Regions from separate parts of the Paenibacillus sp. GCM10027627 genome, predicted to be linked through region 2. Evidence: predicted binding sites of a transcription regulator. Region 2 holds the regulator's gene; the other holds the start of a gene.

Region 1 (9,758 bases), on a different contig from region 2:
CGATCGATACGATTGGGTACTTCTCAACCCACGAAGCAAGCAGGTCTACGAAATCAGCAGGAGTGAAGGATTTGCCTTCGCCAGCAAGCACGTATTTGCCGTCTTTGAAGAACTCAGTGGAAGCAACGTCCATACCGAGGAATACGTCCACGCCTGGCTTGTAGCCTGCGCGCTCGATAGCGGAGATGATTGTTGTGATTGCTTCTTCGTTGGAACCAAGGTTAGGAGCGAAGCCGCCTTCGTCGCCAACAGCTGTGTTCAAGCCTTTGTCATGCAATACAGCTTTCAGGTTGTGGAAAATTTCCGCGCCGATGCGAAGAGCTTCTTTGAAGTCAGCCGCGCCAACAGGAAGAACCATAAACTCTTGCACGTCGATGTTGTTGTCGGCATGCTCGCCGCCGTTGATAATGTTCATCATTGGCACTGGAAGAGTTTTTGCGTTGAATCCGCCAAGGTAAGTGTACAAAGGCACGTCCAAAGCGTCAGCAGCTGCGCGAGCTACAGCCATGGAAACAGCCAGAATAGCGTTAGCGCCAAGCGTAGCTTTGTTTGGAGTTCCATCCAAAGCGATCATTTTACGGTCGATTGCCACTTGATCCAAAGCGTCCAGACCGATAATTTCAGGTGCGATAATAGTGTTTACGTTCTCGACTGCCTTAATAACGCCTTTGCCGAGGTAACGGGATTTGTCGCCGTCGCGAAGCTCAACTGCTTCGTAAGCGCCAGTGGACGCGCCGGATGGAACGATGGCGCGGCCTTTGCCGCCGGACTCAAGAGCTACTTCTACTTCTACTGTTGGATTGCCGCGGGAATCAAGCACTTCGCGTGCGTATACGTCAACGATGATTGACATGGGTGAACACTCCTTTTTTTCGTTAAAATATAATTTGCCGTTCTTTTAGTCTACTATTTTTGGCTAACCAATGTCGAGCCTGTCATCTCAGCCGGCTTCGCCAGCGCAAGCAGGTCAAGCATAGTTGGTGCAATATCGGCCAAAATGCCGCCTTCACGCAGCGATGCCCCTTCTTTCGTTACGATAAAAGGAACCGGATTCGTCGTATGAGCCGTATGCGGACGGCCGTTTTCGTCGAATACCATATCGGCATTGCCGTGGTCCGCCGTAATGAGGCAAACTCCGCCTTTGGCCAGCACCGCTTCTACCACTTTGCCAAGGCACTCGTCTGTCGCCTCGACCGCTTTGATCGTCGGCTCCAGCATGCCGGAATGTCCGACCATATCCGGGTTGGCAAAGTTAAGGATGATCGCGTCGTGCTTATCCGCTTCGATTTCGCGAACCGTCGACTCCGCCAGCTCGTATGCGCTCATCTCCGGCTGCAAGTCGTAAGTGGCAACCTTAGGCGATGCGATCAGCACGCGAGTTTCGCCCGGAAGCTCCTTGTCGCGGCCGCCGCTGAAGAAAAACGTAACATGCGGATACTTTTCCGTCTCCGCCGTTCGCAGCTGTGTCTTGCCGTTTTGCGCAAGCACCTCTCCGAGCGTGTTGTCGAGATTTTTTGGCGAGTACGCCACATAGCCGCCAACCGTCTCGCTGAACAACGTCAGGCAGACGAAATGCAAGCCTACCGGATGGTTTTCGCCACGGTCGAAGCCGCGGAAATCGTCATTCGTAAATACTTGCGACAACTGGATTGCACGGTCTGGACGGAAGTTGAAAAACACAACCGCGTCTTCGGACTCCACAAGACCTAACGGCTTATTGTCGCCACCGACGATAACCGTCGGCATAACGAATTCATCATAAACCGATTTTTCATACGATTCAACAACCGCCTTAATAGGATCGGTGTACTGAGGGCCCTCGCCGTAAACCATAGCGCGGTAAGACTTCTCTGTACGCTCCCAGCGCTTGTCGCGGTCCATCGCGTAGTAGCGGCCTTGCACCGTAGCGATGCGGCCTACGCCGATTTCTTCGATCTTCGCTTGCAGCTGCTCCACATATCCTTTGGCGCTGTCCGGCGATACGTCGCGGCCGTCGAGGAAGGCATGGATGTAAACATCCGTCAGCCCTTCTTTTTTAGCCAGCTCCAGCAGAGCGAACAAGTGAGCGATGTGGCTGTGTACGCCACCGTCGGACAACAAACCGTACAAATGCAGCTTTTTGCCACGCGACTTCACATGATTAATCGCCCCAAGCAGCGTTTCGTTATCAAAAAATTCGCCGTCGCGAATCGATTTGCTGATGCGGGTCAAATCCTGGTATACGATACGTCCCGCGCCAATGTTGAGATGACCGACTTCGGAGTTGCCCATTTGCCCCTCCGGCAAGCCAACCGCTTCTCCGCATGCCGTCAAAGTCGTATGCGGATATTGCGACCAATAACGGTCGTAATTTGGCTTGTTCGCTTGAGCAACGGCGTTGCCTGTCACATCATCGCGAAGGCCGAAGCCGTCCAAAATAATTAATGCTACAGGTTTGCGGGCAGCCATCTTACTTGGCCCCCTCGATCAGTGCGATGTAGGAAGCAGGCTCAAGGCTCGCTCCGCCAACAAGCGCGCCGTCGATGTCCGCTTGGCCTAGGTATTCCGATACGTTGTTCGGCTTCACGCTGCCGCCGTATTGGATGCGAACTTTAGCCGCTACCGCCTCGTCGTACAGACCCGCGATTACGCTGCGGATGTAGCCAATGACGTCTTGAGCGTCTTCGGAAGTCGAAGATTTGCCCGTACCAATCGCCCAGATCGGCTCGTAGGCAACAACCACTTCAGCCGCTTGTTCTGCAGACAGACCTTGGAACGCGCCTTCCGTTTGCACTTTGCATACTTCTTTCGTTGCGCCGGATTCGCGCTCTTCGAGCTTTTCGCCTACGCAAACGATTGGAGTCAAGCCGTGTTTGAATGCCGCAACCGTCTTTTTGTTGACGATTTCGTCCGTCTCGCCGAAGTAAGCGCGGCGCTCGGAGTGACCGATAATAACATATTTAACGCCAAGGTCTTTCAGCATAAGGCCGCTGATTTCACCTGTAAAAGCTCCGTTGTCCTCAAAGTGGACGTTTTGCGCGCCGATTGCGATCGACGTTCCTTTTGCCGCTTCAACAAGCGCCGGCAGTGCAGTGAATGGAGCGCAAATGACGCTTTCCACGCCCGCTACTTCCGCTTTGCCTTTCACTTCTGCAAAAAATGCCGTTGCTTCGGAAACCGTTTTGAACATTTTCCAGTTGCCTGCAATGATCGGTGTTCTGCTCATTTCAAGACCTCCTGATTTTGTCTATAGTTTTGATCATAAAATGACTTGATGGTTACAATTATTTATCGTTAAGTGCAACTACGCCTGGAAGCTCTTTGCCTTCCATGAACTCAAGGGAAGCGCCGCCGCCTGTGGAAATAAAGTTCATTTGGTCGGCAAGACCAAACTTCTCAGCTGCTGCTGCGGAATCTCCGCCGCCGATTACTGTGTAGCCTGCTGTCTCAGCAGTAGCTTGCGCTACAGCGCGAGTGCCGTGGGAGAATGGCTCGATTTCGAATACGCCCATCGGTCCGTTCCATACAACAAGCTTGGAGTTTTTGATTACGTCAGCATACAGCTCGCGAGTTTTGGGTCCGATGTCGATGCCTTCCCAGTCAGCCGGGATGCTGTCAACGTCAACGATTTGCGTGTTCGCGTTTGCGCTGAAATCGTCAGTCACTACGATGTCGACTGGAATCAGGAAGTTTTTGCCCAGCTTTTTCGCTTTCTCAATAAACTCAAGAGCGAGGTCAAGCTTGCTGTTGTCTACGAGCGATTTGCCGATTTCATGGCCTTGAGCTTTGAAGAACGTGTAGGACAAGCCGCCGCCGATGATGATGTTGTCAGCGATTTCGAGCATTTTATCGATAACTGCGATTTTGTCCTTTACTTTGGAACCGCCAACGATAGCTGTGAACGGACGCTCAGGGTTGTTCAGCGCTTTGCCTAGAACTTCAAGCTCTCTCTCCATCAACAGGCCGGAAACGGCTGGGAGGATGTGAGCGATGCCTTCTGTAGAAGCGTGAGCGCGGTGTGCCGCTCCGAATGCGTCGTTTACGAACAGGTCCGCAAGTTTGGCAAAAGCTTTTGCCAGCTCAGGATCGTTTTTCTCTTCGCCCGGATAGAAACGAACGTTTTCAAGCAATAACACGTCGCCGTTGTTCAAAGCCGCTACTTGCGCCTCGACAGCTTCGCCAATCGCTTCATTCGCTTTTGTTACCGGCTTGCCGAGAAGCTCGGATAGACGAACCGCAGAAGCTGTGTGACGCAGCTCTTCCACTACTTCACCGTTCGGACGGCCAAGGTGGCTCGCCAGAATGACTTTAGCGCCTTTTTCGATCAAATAGTTAATCGTAGGCAGCGTTTCACGGATACGCTTGTCGTCCGTAATTTTGCCGTCTTCGATCGGCACGTTGAAGTCCACACGTACAAATACACGCTTTCCTGCCAATTCCGCTACATCGCGTACACTCTTCTTGTTCATGGTTGGAATCCTCCCCAATAGTTGGTATGTCTATGAAAAAAGGCGCCCCTCCGGTTAGAAAGGAACGCCCATAGGTTTAGGACCTGCGAGGGCGCAAACCTAGGGCCGAAGCTCTCTGTAACGAGCCGCGGCCCACAGCTTTTTTACCTTACAGACCTTTGCTTGCGATATAAGCAGCAAGATCAACTACGCGGTTGGAATAGCCCCACTCGTTGTCATACCAGGAAACGACTTTAACCATGTTGCCTTCTACTACCATAGTCGACAAAGCGTCGATTGTGGAGGAAGCAGGGTCGCCATTGTAGTCGCTGGAAACAAGCGGCAATTCGTTGTAGTTCAAGATGCCTTTCAAAGCGCCTTCGGAAGCTTCTTTGAACGCTGCGTTTACTTCTTCAACCGTAACGTTAACTTTAAGCTCAGCAACAAGGTCTGTTACGGAAACGTTAGGTGTAGGAACGCGCATAGCCATACCGTTCAGCTTGCCTTTCAGCTCAGGCAGAACAAGGGATACCGCTTTTGCAGCGCCTGTGGAAGAAGGAATGATGTTTTCTGCAGCAGCACGAGCGCGGCGCAGGTCTTTGTGCGGAACGTCCAGCACGGATTGGTCGTTAGTGTAGGAGTGAACAGTTGTCATCATACCTTTAACGATGCCGAATTTATCGTTCAAAACTTTTGCAAAAGGAGCAAGACAGTTGGTTGTGCAAGAAGCGTTGGAAATAATAGTGTGTGCAGCCGGATCGTATTTGTCTTCGTTTACGCCGATAACGACAGTGATGTCTTCGTTAGAAGCTGGAGCGGAGATGATAACTTTTTTCGCGCCGCCTTTAAGGTGAAGCTCAGCTTTTTCTTTCGCTGTGAAGATACCAGTGGACTCCACTACGATTTCAGCGCCTACGGAACCCCAAGGCAGGTCTGCAGGGTTGCGCTCAGCAAATACTTTAATTTCTTTGCCGTTAACAACCAAAGCGCCCTCTTTAGCTTCTACTGTTGCGTCAAGAACACCGTGAGTTGTATCGTATTTCAAAAGATGAGCCAGAGTGTTTACGTCTGTCAAATCGTTTACTGCTACGATTTCAACTTCGGAATTGCCTAGTGCAGCGCGGAATACGTTACGACCGATACGTCCAAAACCATTAATACCAACTTTAACCATGTGTGTTTCCTCCTAAGCGTTATTAAAATGCAAAATATATTTCAAGACGATTCGCAGCCATAATTAGATAAGAAGCCGTTCCTCGTCATGATGCCCATCTAGCGGATTGCGATTTCTTTCGAAAGCCTAGCTTTCTTCTATAAAAGCAACCATTTCTACAGCTGCCGCCTCGTCCGTGACAAGCACGTCGTTATGTCCGAAGCGCATGACCGCCGCTATCGCCTCGCCTTTTCCTTTGCCTCCTGCGACGCCGATAACAACTTCAGTTTTCACAATATCCTCAAGGCGTAACCCTACCGTTTGCATTTTGTGGACGACGGCCCCGCTCCGGTCAAAATAAAACCCGAACGCTTCAGCCAGCGCGCCTTCCGATGCAATTGCCGATACGGCATCACCCTCAAGCCTTCTTCGCCGAGCCATCACCATAGCGTCGCCAATGCCGTGAACGACAATACGCGCGCTGCGGATCACCTCGACAATTTCACGGATGTTCGGTTCCTGCATAAGCGAGGCAAAAGCTTCCTCTCCCAAATGATCCGGGACATGCAGCAGACGATATTGACCGCCCGTTCTCTTAGCCATCGTGGACGCTAGAGTATTCGCTTGATAATCCAAGCTTTGCCCGAGTCCTCCTCTGGCCGGTACAAACCAGACATCTTTGGCGGTTGCCGAAGCTCTCAGTCCATTTGCCACTTGGGCAATTGTCGTTCCGCCTGTAACGGCTACAACGTCGTTTGGCCTGAGGACGCCCATCAGCACTTGGCCGGCCGCCCGTCCCAGCTCCCGTTTCGCCTGAATCGACGATTCGGAATCTCCCGGCACGATGACCACTTGCGACAGTCCATAAGCGCCTCTCAGCTTTTCCTCCAGCTCCGACAAGCCAAACATCGACTTGTAAAGCGGCTCCAGCTGTTCCAGCAAGGACTTGCCAAGCTCACTGATTTTCATGCCTGCGGCGTGAATGTCCAGCAAACCTTGTTCCTTCAAAAAATCCGTTTCCGCCCGGAGCACTCTCTCCGTCATATCCAGCGTGCTTGCCAGCGTTCGACGGCCAATCGTGTCCGAAAGCATAACCTGATGCAGGATCATGTACCGCTTCCTCATGACATCCAGAAGATCCGGCACAAGCTGCTGCTGCAGTTCAATGAGCTGTCGCATTTGTTACCCTTCACTCCATCGGTCATTAACGTCGGGCTTCATGAAACATGCCGGAAGTTATTTTTCTTGTCCTGAGACAAGGATCAAACTTCTCGATAGTTGATTGCTTATTATGGGACTGATTTCGTCCCGCATGTTCATTTTAAGTCCCACCTTTATTCTAACGAAAAATCGCCTCAGCCGCAAGTGCTCCCGTCCAATTGAAAACGATTTCCGACACCTTTTTTATAAATTAAATTTTGACAGTTGTCTTGCTTTCGCTTCATAAATATCATATAATCATTTTTGCTACTGTTTTTTGAGCAATGCGCCCGTGGTCCAATGGATATGACGTAGGCCTCCGGAGCCTGAGATCTAGGTTCGATTCCTAGCGGGCGCGCCATACTTACAATCGACCAAGCTGTCCGATGCTATACATCGGGCGGCTTTTTTTGTATATCCCGAACTCGTGTATACAGCAAGGGGCACCCTTCCAAAAATGCTCTTTGACTATCTTTGACTTTTACATATCTATCCGTTATTATAGGAATACGAATTCCAGATTCATGCTTTTACGTTGACGAAGGAGGCTTGGTTAGAGATGAATTTTGTGCCTATGGTAATTGAACAAAGCAATAGAGGGGAACGTTCTTACGACATCTACTCCCGTTTGCTGAAGGATCGCATTATTTTCTTGGGCTCAGGCGTAAACGATGTAGTGGCCAACTCCATCATCGCACAAATGCTGTTCCTTGCGGCGGAAGATCCGGATAAAGACATTTCCTTATACATCAATAGCCCAGGCGGCTCCATTACAGCCGGCATGGCGATTTACGATACGATGCAATACATCAAGCCGGACGTTTCCACGATCTGTGTCGGCATGGCCGCTTCTATGGGAGCGTTCTTGCTCACTGCCGGAGCGAAGGGCAAGCGTTACGCGCTGCCGAACAGCGAAGTGATGATCCATCAGCCGCTAGGCGGCGCAGAGGGACAAGCAAGCGACATCGAAATTCGCGCCCGCCGCATTCTGAAGATGCGCGACAAGTTGAACACGATTTTAGCGGAGCGTTCCGGTCAGCCACTCAGCCGTATCGAGACGGATACCGACCGCGACTACTTCATGAGCGCTTTTGAAGCGAAGGAATACGGACTCGTGGACAAGGTTATCGAAAAGGTATAATGATCGCGAATAGACTCTACACATGAAAAAGCTTTCTAGCCGGGTTAAACCGGTTAGAAAGCTTTTTTGCTTGATTCTATCTGTCGTAATAGCCCGGCGCAAAAATGACCGCTGTCGAAAAGTAATAATGCCGCTTCTCAAGCTCCTGATTCTCTTGACTCATCTCCAAGAAGCTCTCGTTATTTAAGCAATCGTCGGTGAACACATTGGGCCTCCATAAGTTCAGCCCCGCTTCATTAAATGTAAAAGAGTATCCTATCGCTGAATCTTCATCACGCACAAACGAGTACGTTTTATCGATTGCCGCCGCCAGCTTGTCCGCTTTTGTCCGAAAAATATCGATTCCTTCAAATAAACAAACCATTGCATCGTCATGCAAATTTTCAATCGCCATGAAACAAACTCGATCCGACTCATCGTACTCTATCGTCGCAAACAGCATCTCGAAGTAGCTTGGGTTAGCGGGATTGTCATCCCATCTTAAATGGGCATAACGCTGAAACGTTGCCTCTACCTCAGTCTTGCTCATTCCCAGTTTAAATGGACCGATCCCCGTTTGGGGCACGATAGTAATCGGTGCGATTTCCTTTGTCCATTGTTCGGTATCAAAAGGCCGGTGACCGCTATATTCCTCCGCAAGCTTTGGAGCGGGTGGATCATCGAGGCCGTAATACGCTTTTAAACGTGCGATTTCTTCGTTATTTGGGTTAGTCAAAATATCTCCTCCTAAGCTGTGTCTAGGTTGCAGTCGATTGATCAACAATCTCGAATTCACTAATTCGGAATTCTATAATGTACTGTTGAGAGCACTGGTTGTGGACTCCGCATCATCTCTACTACCCTTTCCTGTTCTGATTCTAACAAGATGTACGCAAATAATGGATATTAAGTTGTCATATCGTTAAATTTTCAATCCACTTTTACTCATCAGCATAGAGAGTCGAACAATTCTGCCCCTCCGCTTATCGCAGGGCTTGCTCGTCTTTTGAATTGTGATCTTCATCACTTCGAAATAGAGGCGCGGATGCTATAGTGGCATCACAAATACTGCAGCCCTTTGCGCTGTAGGCATATATCGCGAGGTGCTTCGGGATGGAGACAGAACTGCTGTTGAAAGTTGAACAATTGGCTCTCAAAAAACGCAGCCTTTTCAAGCAAAACATCTGGCATTCATTAGCCCGCTCTTTACTTGCCGGCATGTTTATCGGATTCGGTGTTATCGTTTCATTTAAGACGGGCGGCTACTTCTACGCAGCTCATTCCCCCTTCGCTTATCCAGCGGCGGCGCTCACCTTTGGCGTAGCGATTATTTTGATCAGCTATGGAGGGGGCGATCTGTTTACTGGCAATACGTTTTATTACAGCTATGCCGCAGTGCGAAAAAAGATGAAATGGCGGGATACCGTCAAGCTTTGGGGGCTTAGCTATATAGGGAATTTTCTTGGAGCTATTCTCTTCGCCGCCTTGATTTGGGGGACTGGATTGTTTGCCGATCCCGACGCAAACCGTTTTTTTCTTGAGGTGGCCGATAAAAAAGCTCATGCTCCTGCGCTTCAGCTTTTTTTCCGGGCCATTCTTTGCAACTGGCTTGTCTGCCTTGCTTTTTTTGTACCGATGGGTTTCAAAAGCGACGGGGCCAAAATGTTCACGATGATGCTGTTTGTATTCACCTTCTTTATTTCGGGATACGAGCACAGCATTGCCAATATGAGCACCTTTTCCATTGCGCTTGTTCTCGGCTATCCAGGCATATCGCCAGGCGATGTTATCCACAATCTGATTCCCGTTACATTAGGCAATTTGATTGGAGGGAGCTTGCTCATGGCAGTTATGTACG
Region 2 (9,758 bases):
ATATTGCCGTCCGCATGTTGGTTCCAGCGGGCTTGACCGTATACGGCGATGAAGTGCTGCTTATGCAGGTTTGGTCCAACCTGCTCTCCAATGCCGTCAAATACATACCAAGTGACCGTTCCATTCATATAAAAGCTTTTAAAGAGGAGGCTGGCTGTCTGGTTGAAATTTCCGATACAGGAGACGGCATACCCGAGGAGCAGCTTCCTCTGCTGTTTGAGCGGTTTTATAGAGGAGACAGCGCTAGGCAAAGAAATGAAGGCAGTACAGGGCTTGGGCTGTCGATTGTGCAAAAAATTGTTCATCTTCATGGAGGCACGATAGAAGCGGAGAGCCGCGAAGGAGTCGGAACTCTTTTCCGCGTCCGTATTCCGGGGTAGGCTCCAACATGCATAATAAAGGCCCCGCATCAGGAATGCTTGACACCTTGGATAGACGGTCAACTGTCGGATGCTTGGCCCTCGCTCTTTTGCCTCGCAAAGGCCGTGCAGCTTCGCAAGGACATATGGTAGGATGGAAGCATCATGTTATGTTGGCGGAGAGAAGGGGTTATGTGCGGAAGCAACAATTGTTTATTGGAGGAAGGCCTTATGAAGCCGGGCAATACGTGGAGCTGCGCTCTCCTTACTCAGGCGAGATTATCGCTGAAGTAGCGTCGGCGAGCGCTAGGGAGACGGGGGCGGCAATTGCCGCAGCGTATGAAGCGAGGGAGGTCATGCGCCGGATGCCCGCTCACGAGCGGGCGGCCATTTTGGAGCGGGTGGCGGACGGACTGCGCCAGCGCAGGGAAGAAGCGGCGCGCATCATCGCGCTGGAGGCGTCCAAGCCGGTCAAATATGCGCTCGGCGAGGTGGACCGGACGATCCAGACGTATAAGTTCGCAGCCGAAGAAGCAAAGCGGATTCATGGCGAAACGCTGTCGCTGGGCGGCGCTCCAGGGGGCGAAGGCAGGCTCGCCTATACGGTGCGAGAACCGATTGGCGTAGTAGGCGCGATTACTCCGTTTAATTTTCCTATGAATCTGGTAGCTCATAAAGTAGGTCCCGCCATTGCGGCAGGCAATACGGTTGTACTTAAGCCAGCGGCCCAAACTCCGTTGTCCTCTTATTTCATCGGCGAGCTGTTTCAGGAGGCTGGACTGCCGGGAGGAGCGCTGAATATCGTAAGCGGCTCGGGGCGCACAGTGGGTGATCTAATCGTTCAAGACGACCGAATAGCGAAAATTACATTTACCGGCAGTCCCGAGGTTGGAAAAAGCATACGGGCAAAGGCCGGATTAAAACGGGTAACGCTGGAGCTTGGCTCCAATAGCGCCGTTATTGTGGATCGCGATGCCGATGTACAGGCTATCGTGCCGCGCTGCGTAATGGGCGCCTTCTCCAATCAGGGCCAGGTGTGCATTTCGCTGCAAAGGGTATACGTACATGAAGAGGTGTACGAATCGTTTGCTGCGGCATTTTCTGCCGCTGCGACGGAGTTGAAGCTGGGCGATCCGCTTGACCCTGCCGTCGACGTTTCCGCGATGATTTCGGCTCGCGAAGCGGAGCGGGCGCTTGCGTGGATCGCGGAGGCGGAAGCGGCTGGAGCGAGAGTGCTTGCTGGCGGCGGGATGTCGAAGGGCATTTTGATGCCGACTGTTTTAACGGATGCCGGGGATGAGCTGAGCGTGTCGTGCCGGGAAGTTTTTGCCCCCATTGCGGTCATCCATAAAGTGAAGTCTATAGATGAGGCCATTGCGAGAGTCAATCATTCCAGCTATGGCCTACAGGCGGGCATTTATACGAATGGGCTGCAAAATGCGCTTAAGGCAGCGGAGGAGCTTCATGTCGGCGGCGTCATGATCAACGATATTCCAACGTTTAGGGTCGATCAGATGCCGTATGGTGGGGTGAAAGAAAGCGGTTTGGGCCGTGAAGGCGTCAAATATGCGCTAGAAGAAATGACTGAACTTAAGCTTATTGTTATAAGTAAGGGTTTTTAAGGTATAAATGAGGCGGCAGCGCACCAAGCTAGATACTAGCGGTGGGCTGTTTCTTTTATGTCGCCAAGTAGTCAGAAAATTTCAACGATATCATCTTGACCTCCGGAAAATTTTGCGTATAATAAAATCAAAGTCAAAGAAAGTCAAAGTCAATTGATGAGGATTGCTGTTTTATCCTAGCAGACTGCTGGCTTTCGAATGATGATGAATCAGGGAGGTTGGTGATTTGCGTAACATTTCCGATCTCATTGAGCAGTACTTGAAGCATATGCTGGAAGGCAGCGACGAGGGAGCTGTCGAGATTCAAAGAAACGATTTGGCGGATAAGTTTTCATGCGTCCCGTCGCAAATCAACTATGTCATCAGTACCCGGTTTACGCTGGAGAAGGGTTACATGGTGGAAAGCAAGCGCGGAGGCGGAGGCTATATCCGAATTCAACGGGTGGATCTTCCGGCACTGAAGACGATTCAATACCATATCGAACAAACGATTGGGGAAAGCGTCGACCAGAATACAGCCGAAGGGTTGATTTATCAGCTTGAAGAAGCCCAGCTTATATCCAAGCGGGAAGGAAATTTGCTGAGAAGCGCTATCCACCGGGATACGATTGCGTTAATGCTGCCGGTACGCGACGAAATACGGGCGAGGCTGCTAAAGTCCATGCTCATCTCGCTGCTGGTCAAATAGGAAGGAGGAACCAGGCTTTGTACTGCCAAGAATGCGGCAAAAGGCCGGCTACACTTCATTTTACGAAAATTGTGAATGGCGAGAAGACGGAGTTTCATATTTGCGAAAGCTGCGCCCGCGAAAGGGGCGAAGGCATTCCCGGCACTCCGAACAGCTTTTCGATCCACAGCCTGCTGTCGGGGCTTCTCGATTTTAACGCGATTGGCAACGGGTCTCCTATTAGCAATGCGACCCCACAGCCGATTAGATGCGAGGAGTGCGGTCTAACCTATACGCAATTCAGCAAAATTGGAAGGTTTGGTTGCAGTTCCTGCTATAAAGCGTTCGCCGACCGGCTCGATCCGCTGCTGAAGCGGGTTCACAGCAGCACTGTACACAGCGGAAAAATTCCTAAGCGATCCGGTAATCTGATCCAGTGCAAACGGGAGATTGACGGTCTTCGCAGAGATATGCAAACGTATATTGAGCAAGAAGAATTCGAAAGCGCGGCGGAGCTGCGGGACCGAATTCGCGAGCTCGAACGAAAGCTCGCCGAGCTATAGCGATAGCATAGGCGTAAAGGAGGGGTTCCCTTGACGAAGCATCGGTTTTCGCAGGATGCGCTAAGCGATTGGATGAGGGGCACGGGTTCCGACTCCGATGTCGTCATTAGCAGCAGAGTGCGCGTTGCGCGAAATTTGCGCCATCAGCCGTTCCCTATGCTGGCAACCAGCCAGCAAGCGGCGGAGGTGCTAGAGCAGCTTACGGAAGTGGGGCGTTCGGGCTTGCTGGACACTTACGGCAGCTTTGAAACGATTTTGCTCTCCGATCTAAGCGAGCTGGAGAAGCGGGTACTCGTGGAGAAGCATCTCATCAGTCCCAATTTGGCGAACGAATCGCGCGGCGGAGCTGTTATTTTGAGCGACAATGAAGCCGTCAGCATTATGATTAACGAAGAAGACCATTTGCGCATCCAATGTTTATATCCTGGCTTTCAAATTGGCGAGGCATGGACGTTGGCTAGCGGAATTGACGATATTTTTGAGGAACAAGCAGACTACGCCTTTGATGAAAAACGGGGATACTTGACGACTTGCCCCACCAATGTGGGAACGGGCATAAGGGCATCGGTCATGATGCATTTGCCGGCGCTTGTGTTTACACAGCAAATTAACCGGATTTTGACAGCCGTTTCGCAGGTAGGTCTGGCGGTTAGAGGATTATATGGGGAAGGCAGCGAAGCTTTAGGGAATCTATTCCAAATCTCCAATCAAGTTACGCTTGGCCAATCGGAGGAAGAAATTATTGAAAACCTCCATGGCGTAGCGAAACAAATTATCGAGCACGAGCGTGCGGCGCGCAAGCGGCTGCTGGAGGAATCGCGTATTCGCATAGAGGATCGGGTCAAACGATCGTTTGGCATTTTGTCCCATGCGGCGATTATGGATTCCAAGGAGGCGGCGCAGCGGCTGTCGGACATTAGGCTTGGGGCGGATTTGGGGATATTGCAAGGAGTTACGCCGCAAGTGTTGAACGAGCTGCTCGTTATGACCCAGCCGGGATTTTTGCAGCAGACTTTTGACGAAAAGATGAGCCCGGAGCAAAGGGACTACCGCAGAGCGGAATTAATACGGACCCAATTAAGGGGCCAAAACGATCATGGGGGTGTTGAACAATGATGTTCGGGAGATTTACGGAGCGGGCACAAAAAGTGTTGGCGCTAGCGCAGGAGGAAGCGGTACGCCTAGGTCACAACAATATTGGCACGGAGCATATATTGCTTGGATTGATTCGAGAAGGGGAAGGCATTGCAGCTAAAGCGCTGACGGGACTTGGTCTCGGCCTCGAAAAAATTCAGGATGAAGTAGAAGCTTTGATCGGCCGCGGTCAAGAACAGCCAAACAACATTGCCTACACGCCAAGAGCGAAAAAGGTGATCGAGCTTTCCATGGATGAAGCCAGAAAGCTGGGCCATACTTATGTCGGCACGGAGCATATTTTGCTTGGTCTCATCCGCGAAGGAGAAGGGGTAGCGGCTCGCGTCCTGAACAATTTGGGCATCAGCCTGAATAAGGCGCGTCAGCAAGTGCTGCAGTTGCTTGGCAGCAGCGAAGCGATTTCCAGCAATCACGGCTCGCAAGCGAATGTGAGCACGCCAACGCTAGACGGACTGGCTAGAGACTTAACCGCCTATGCGAAGGAAGGCAACCTCGATCCCGTTATCGGGCGCAGCAAAGAAATCGAGCGTGTCATTCAGGTGCTTAGCCGTCGTACGAAAAACAATCCGGTCCTTATCGGGGAGCCGGGCGTCGGTAAAACCGCGATCGCGGAAGGATTGGCGCAAAAAATTATTAACAACGAAATTCCAGAGACGCTGCGCGACAAGCGCGTTATGACGCTGGATATGGGGTCCGTTGTGGCGGGCACCAAATACCGCGGTGAGTTCGAGGACCGTTTGAAAAAAATTATGGACGAAATTCGTCAAGCCGGAAACATCATTTTGTTCATTGACGAGCTGCATACGCTTATTGGTGCTGGCGGTGCGGAAGGTGCGATTGACGCTTCTAACATTTTGAAACCGGCTCTGGCGCGCGGCGAGCTTCAATGCATTGGCGCAACTACGCTGGACGAATATCGCAAATATATTGAAAAGGATGCCGCGCTCGAGCGCCGCTTCCAGCCAATTACGGTAGATCAACCTTCGGTGGAAGAAGCGATTCAAATTCTCCACGGCTTGCGCGATCGTTATGAAGCCCATCATCGCGTCAAAATTACGGATGAATCCATCGAGCAGGCAGTTAAGCTTTCGGATCGTTATATAACGGATCGTTTCTTGCCTGACAAGGCGATCGATTTGATTGACGAAGCCAGCTCCAAAGTAAGGCTGAATTCGTATACGGTTCCGCCGAACTTGAAGCAATTGGAAAACCGTCTGGAGGACATTCGCAAAGAGAAGGATGCGGCCGTTCAAAGCCAAGAGTTTGAAAAGGCAGCTGCGCTACGCGATACGGAGCAAAAAATTCGTGAAGAACTCGATATAACCAAAAACCAGTGGAAAGAAAAGCAAGGCCGCACCGATTCTGAGGTAACGCCGGAAGATATCGCTCAGGTCGTGGCAAGCTGGACCGGCATTCCAGTCAGCAAGCTAGCGGAAGAGGAGACGGAGCGCCTGCTTAAGATGGAGTCGATCTTGCATGATCGCGTTATCGGTCAAGAAGAAGCGGTGAAATCTGTATCGCGTGCTATCCGGCGCGCAAGAGCAGGGCTGAAAGATCCGAAACGTCCCATCGGCTCGTTTATTTTCTTAGGTCCTACCGGCGTTGGTAAAACCGAGCTGGCCCGTGCGCTCGCAGAAGCGATGTTCGGAGATGAAAATGCGGTTATCCGCATCGATATGTCGGAATACATGGAGAAGCACTCTACTTCCAGATTGGTAGGGGCGCCTCCGGGATATGTCGGCTATGAAGAAGGTGGCCAACTGACGGAAAAAGTACGCCGCAAGCCGTACTCCGTAGTATTGCTGGATGAGATTGAGAAGGCTCACCCGGAAGTGTTCAACATTTTGCTGCAAGTGCTGGAAGACGGCAGGCTGACGGATTCCAAAGGCCGTGTTGTCGACTTCCGCAACACGTTGATCATCATGACGTCGAACGTTGGCGCCGATCAAATCAAGAAAAATTCGTCGCTGGGCTTTACGGCAGTGCAGGATGCGGGCCGCGACTTCTCGCTTATGAAGGACAAAGTGATGGCCGAGTTGAAAAAGTCGTTCCGTCCAGAGTTCCTGAACCGGATCGACGAAACGATCGTTTTCCACTCGTTGGGCGAAGAGCATATTGCTCAAATCGTGACACTTATGTCCGACGAGCTTCGCAAGCGGCTGCGCGAGCAGCAAGTCGACTTTACGCTTTCCGAAGCGGCGAAAAACTTCCTCGCGAAGGAAGGTTATGACCCGCAATACGGCGCTCGCCCTCTACGCCGGGCTATTCAAAAGCATATCGAGGACCGCTTGTCCGAAGATTTGCTGATGGGTCTGATTCAAAAAGGCGACTCCTTCACCATCGACGAAAAGGACGGCGCTTTAGTCGTCACCAAATCGCTGAGGGAGTCAGCGCAGGAAGAAGAGTCGGCAACTAAGTAAATAGGAAAATGAGTTAATGGATTCAGGATGTTTATTCTTTAAAATAGAAGTGGCGCTGTACGGGATGTGATCCCTTTCAGCGCCACTTTTTTATTAGTATGGGTGAGCTTTTATTGGCGGGGGGTTTAGTTGAAGCGTGTAGTATCGTGAAAAATCGCTAAATGGTCCAATGAGGGCTAACTGAGTCATTTAGTGTTGCCAAAAACCACTAAATGGTTCAAAGGGGGCAAACTGAGTCATTTAGTATCGCCAAAAACCATTAAATGGATCAGAGAGGGCTAACTGAGTCATTTAGTGTTGCCAAAAACCACTAAATGGTTTAAAGGGAGCTAACTGAGTCATTTAGTGTTGCCAAAAACCACTAAATGGTTCAAAGGGGGCAAACTGAGTCATTTAGTATCGCCACAAACCACTAAATGGTTCAAAGGGGGCAAACTGAGTCATTTAGTATCGCCACAAACCACTAAATGGTTTAAAGGGGGCAAACTGAGTCATTTAGTGTTACCAAAAACCACTAAATGGTTTAAAGGGGGCAAACTGAGTCATTTAGTGTTACCAAAAACCACTAAATGGTTCAAAGGAGGCTAACCGAGGCGTTTAGTATCGCCAAAAACCACTAAATGGTTCAAAGGGGGCAAACTGAGTCATTTAGTGTTGCCACAAACCACTATTTGTGTGAAACAACATCAGACATGCATTGTGTGAAAATAGCTATATTTATTTAACGCTTTTTAAATATAGATTTTGAATCTGAGCTAATAATAATTAAGGTTAATCATGCGAGTGAGCTCCGATATTTTGCTGGCACATTAACAACACATTTCAATTAGCATAAGGAATGAAATATGAAGCCACACAAAAAAACGGTGAAATTATGCAAAAAATAAAACAAGAGCAACTCTGTCTTAAATCAAGCTCTTAAAAAATCAAAGTGAACTTCAATGTCTAAAGGCATGGTGCATTTGAACTGCGAAATTAATCGTTTACCCCGCCAAATCCGATAATGAAAGAAACAAAATCGCGGCAAACTATAGTGTACTTGTTCATTTTTGTACAAACTACAGCTTTAATCGGTCGGAATATAATGGTAAACTTTGAGTATCAGTTTTATGTTCAAAATGAATGTCATTTAGATGTAGCTTCATAACATTAAGTATGTGGTCCCCTAAATGTAGGGATGTAATTTCTTAGATTCAGGTTCGATGCAAAATCAAAACTTTTTATAAGTTTAAATCCAATTTAGTTTAATGGTAAGATAAAATAAAGTTACAAATGATTTGAAGTTCGGATAATAAAGAACGAAAGAAAAAGAACGAAAGAAAAAGAACAAATAAGAAAGAACAAATAAAAAGAACGAATGAAAAAATTCAGATAAAAAAGTTCAGATAAAAAAGCTCGGGTAAAAGGAGTTCGGCATGGCCAAAATCAAATTGAAGTTTGTATGCACGGAATGCGGCGCCGAATCGCCGAAATGGCTGGGCAAATGTCCGGGCTGTCATGAATGGAACACGATGGTGGAGGAAAAGGAAACGGTCGTCAAAACAAAAGGAGTCGGTCTATCGTCGTTTCTGACGAAAGAAAAGCCTCAATCCATCATACACATAGAAAGTGGGCAAGAACCGCGAATCGAAACAAGAATGGGGGAGCTTAATCGTGTCCTCGGCGGAGGCGTTGTGCCAGGCTCGCTTATTTTGGTGGGCGGGGACCCTGGCATCGGCAAGTCGACGCTGCTGCTGCAAACTTCCCATGCTCTTGCATCAAAGGGACTGAAGGTGCTCTACATTTCGGGAGAGGAATCGGTGCGGCAAACGAAGCTGAGAGCCGACCGGCTGGGGGCGCTTACGGAAACTTTGTTCGTATTGTGCGAGACCAATATGGAGCAAGTTAACGATGCGATCGAATCGGTGCAGCCGGATTTTCTAGTCATTGACTCCATCCAAACGGTTTACGATCCGAGAGTTGAATCGGCTCCGGGCAGTGTTTCCCAAGTACGCGAATGCACGGCCCATTTTATGAGAGTCGCCAAGATTAAAGGAATTGCAACGGTGCTGGTCGGCCATGTGACGAAAGAGGGAGCAATCGCAGGGCCTAGGCTGCTGGAGCATATGGTGGATTGCGTGCTTTATTTTGAAGGTGAGCGCCATCATACCTATCGACTGCTTCGTGCGGTAAAAAATCGGTTTGGCTCTACAAACGAAATCGGCATTTTCGAAATGGGCGAGGATGGGCTCAGAGAAGTGTCCAACCCTTCCGAGTTGTTCCTGTCGGAGAGGCCGCTTGGCGTGTCGGGTTCGACGGTCGTAGCCAGCATGGAGGGAACGCGCCCTGTGCTCGTAGAGCTGCAAGCTCTTGTAGCTACAACCAACTTTCCTTCGCCACGACGGATGTCCACGGGGATCGATCATCATCGGATGGCGCTTATTATTGCCGTTTTGGAAAAGCGCAACGGCATGTTTCTGCAAACGCAGGACGCCTATCTCAATGTGGCGGGCGGAGTTAAGCTCGATGAGCCTGCGGTTGATTTAGCGGCAGCGGTAAGCCTGGCCTCTAGTTTCAGGGACGCTCCGACGAAGCCATACGACGTTATTTTTGGAGAGGTCGGCTTAACGGGCGAAGTTCGGGCGGTATCGCGAGCGGAGCAGAGGGTGAAGGAAGCGGAGAAGTTAGGTTTCAAAAGGGTCATTATGCCGGAGAAAAGCCTCAAAGGCTGGAAAGCGCCGGCTGGCATTGAAATTATCGGAGTAAACACCGTAGCGGAAGCGCTGAAAGCGGCGCTTGGATAGGGGGGCAATAGATGAAAGAACCGACTCAACAAGAAGTGATGAATCAGCTTTTGCAGTTAGTTGCGCCAGGCACCCCTTTTCGCGGAGGGCTGGAAAATGTATTGCGGGCAAAAACCGGCGCTTTAATCGTAGTAGGCTACAGCCCGGAAGTGATGGAAGTGGTGGACGGAGGATTCTCCATCAACTGCG

The links. Region 2 encodes CtsR, which represses protease genes until heat stress. Its sites were predicted from a motif close to ATGGTCAATAAAGGTCAAACA; they were not measured.
Region 1: a site for CtsR is predicted at 7,242-7,262, ahead of clpP (ATP-dependent Clp endopeptidase proteolytic subunit ClpP). Genes of this name have one in related genera too.

What each region holds. Positions count from the first base shown of each region.
Region 1 is NZ_JBHTHB010000004.1:592,548-602,305, forward strand. It holds gene eno (phosphopyruvate hydratase) at 1-853, opposite strand, end outside; gene gpmI (2,3-bisphosphoglycerate-independent phosphoglycerate mutase) at 907-2,448, opposite strand; gene tpiA (triose-phosphate isomerase) at 2,450-3,205, opposite strand; gene ACFQZE_RS17200 (phosphoglycerate kinase) at 3,264-4,448, opposite strand; gene gap (type I glyceraldehyde-3-phosphate dehydrogenase) at 4,597-5,601, opposite strand; gene ACFQZE_RS17210 (sugar-binding transcriptional regulator) at 5,728-6,759, opposite strand; tRNA gene ACFQZE_RS17215 (tRNA-Arg) at 7,067-7,141, shown strand; gene clpP (ATP-dependent Clp endopeptidase proteolytic subunit ClpP) at 7,340-7,921, shown strand; gene ACFQZE_RS17225 (hypothetical protein) at 7,998-8,636, opposite strand; gene ACFQZE_RS17230 (formate/nitrite transporter family protein) at 9,014-9,758, shown strand, end outside.
Region 2 is NZ_JBHTHB010000009.1:62,208-71,965, reverse strand. It holds gene ACFQZE_RS23065 (sensor histidine kinase) at 1-380, shown strand, start outside; gene ACFQZE_RS23060 (aldehyde dehydrogenase family protein) at 530-1,981, shown strand; gene ACFQZE_RS23055 (CtsR family transcriptional regulator) at 2,208-2,669, shown strand; gene mcsA (protein-arginine kinase activator protein McsA) at 2,687-3,211, shown strand; gene mcsB (protein-arginine kinase McsB) at 3,242-4,327, shown strand; gene clpC (ATP-dependent protease ATP-binding subunit ClpC) at 4,324-6,786, shown strand; gene radA (DNA repair protein RadA) at 8,202-9,569, shown strand; gene disA (DNA integrity scanning diadenylate cyclase DisA) at 9,581-9,758, shown strand, end outside.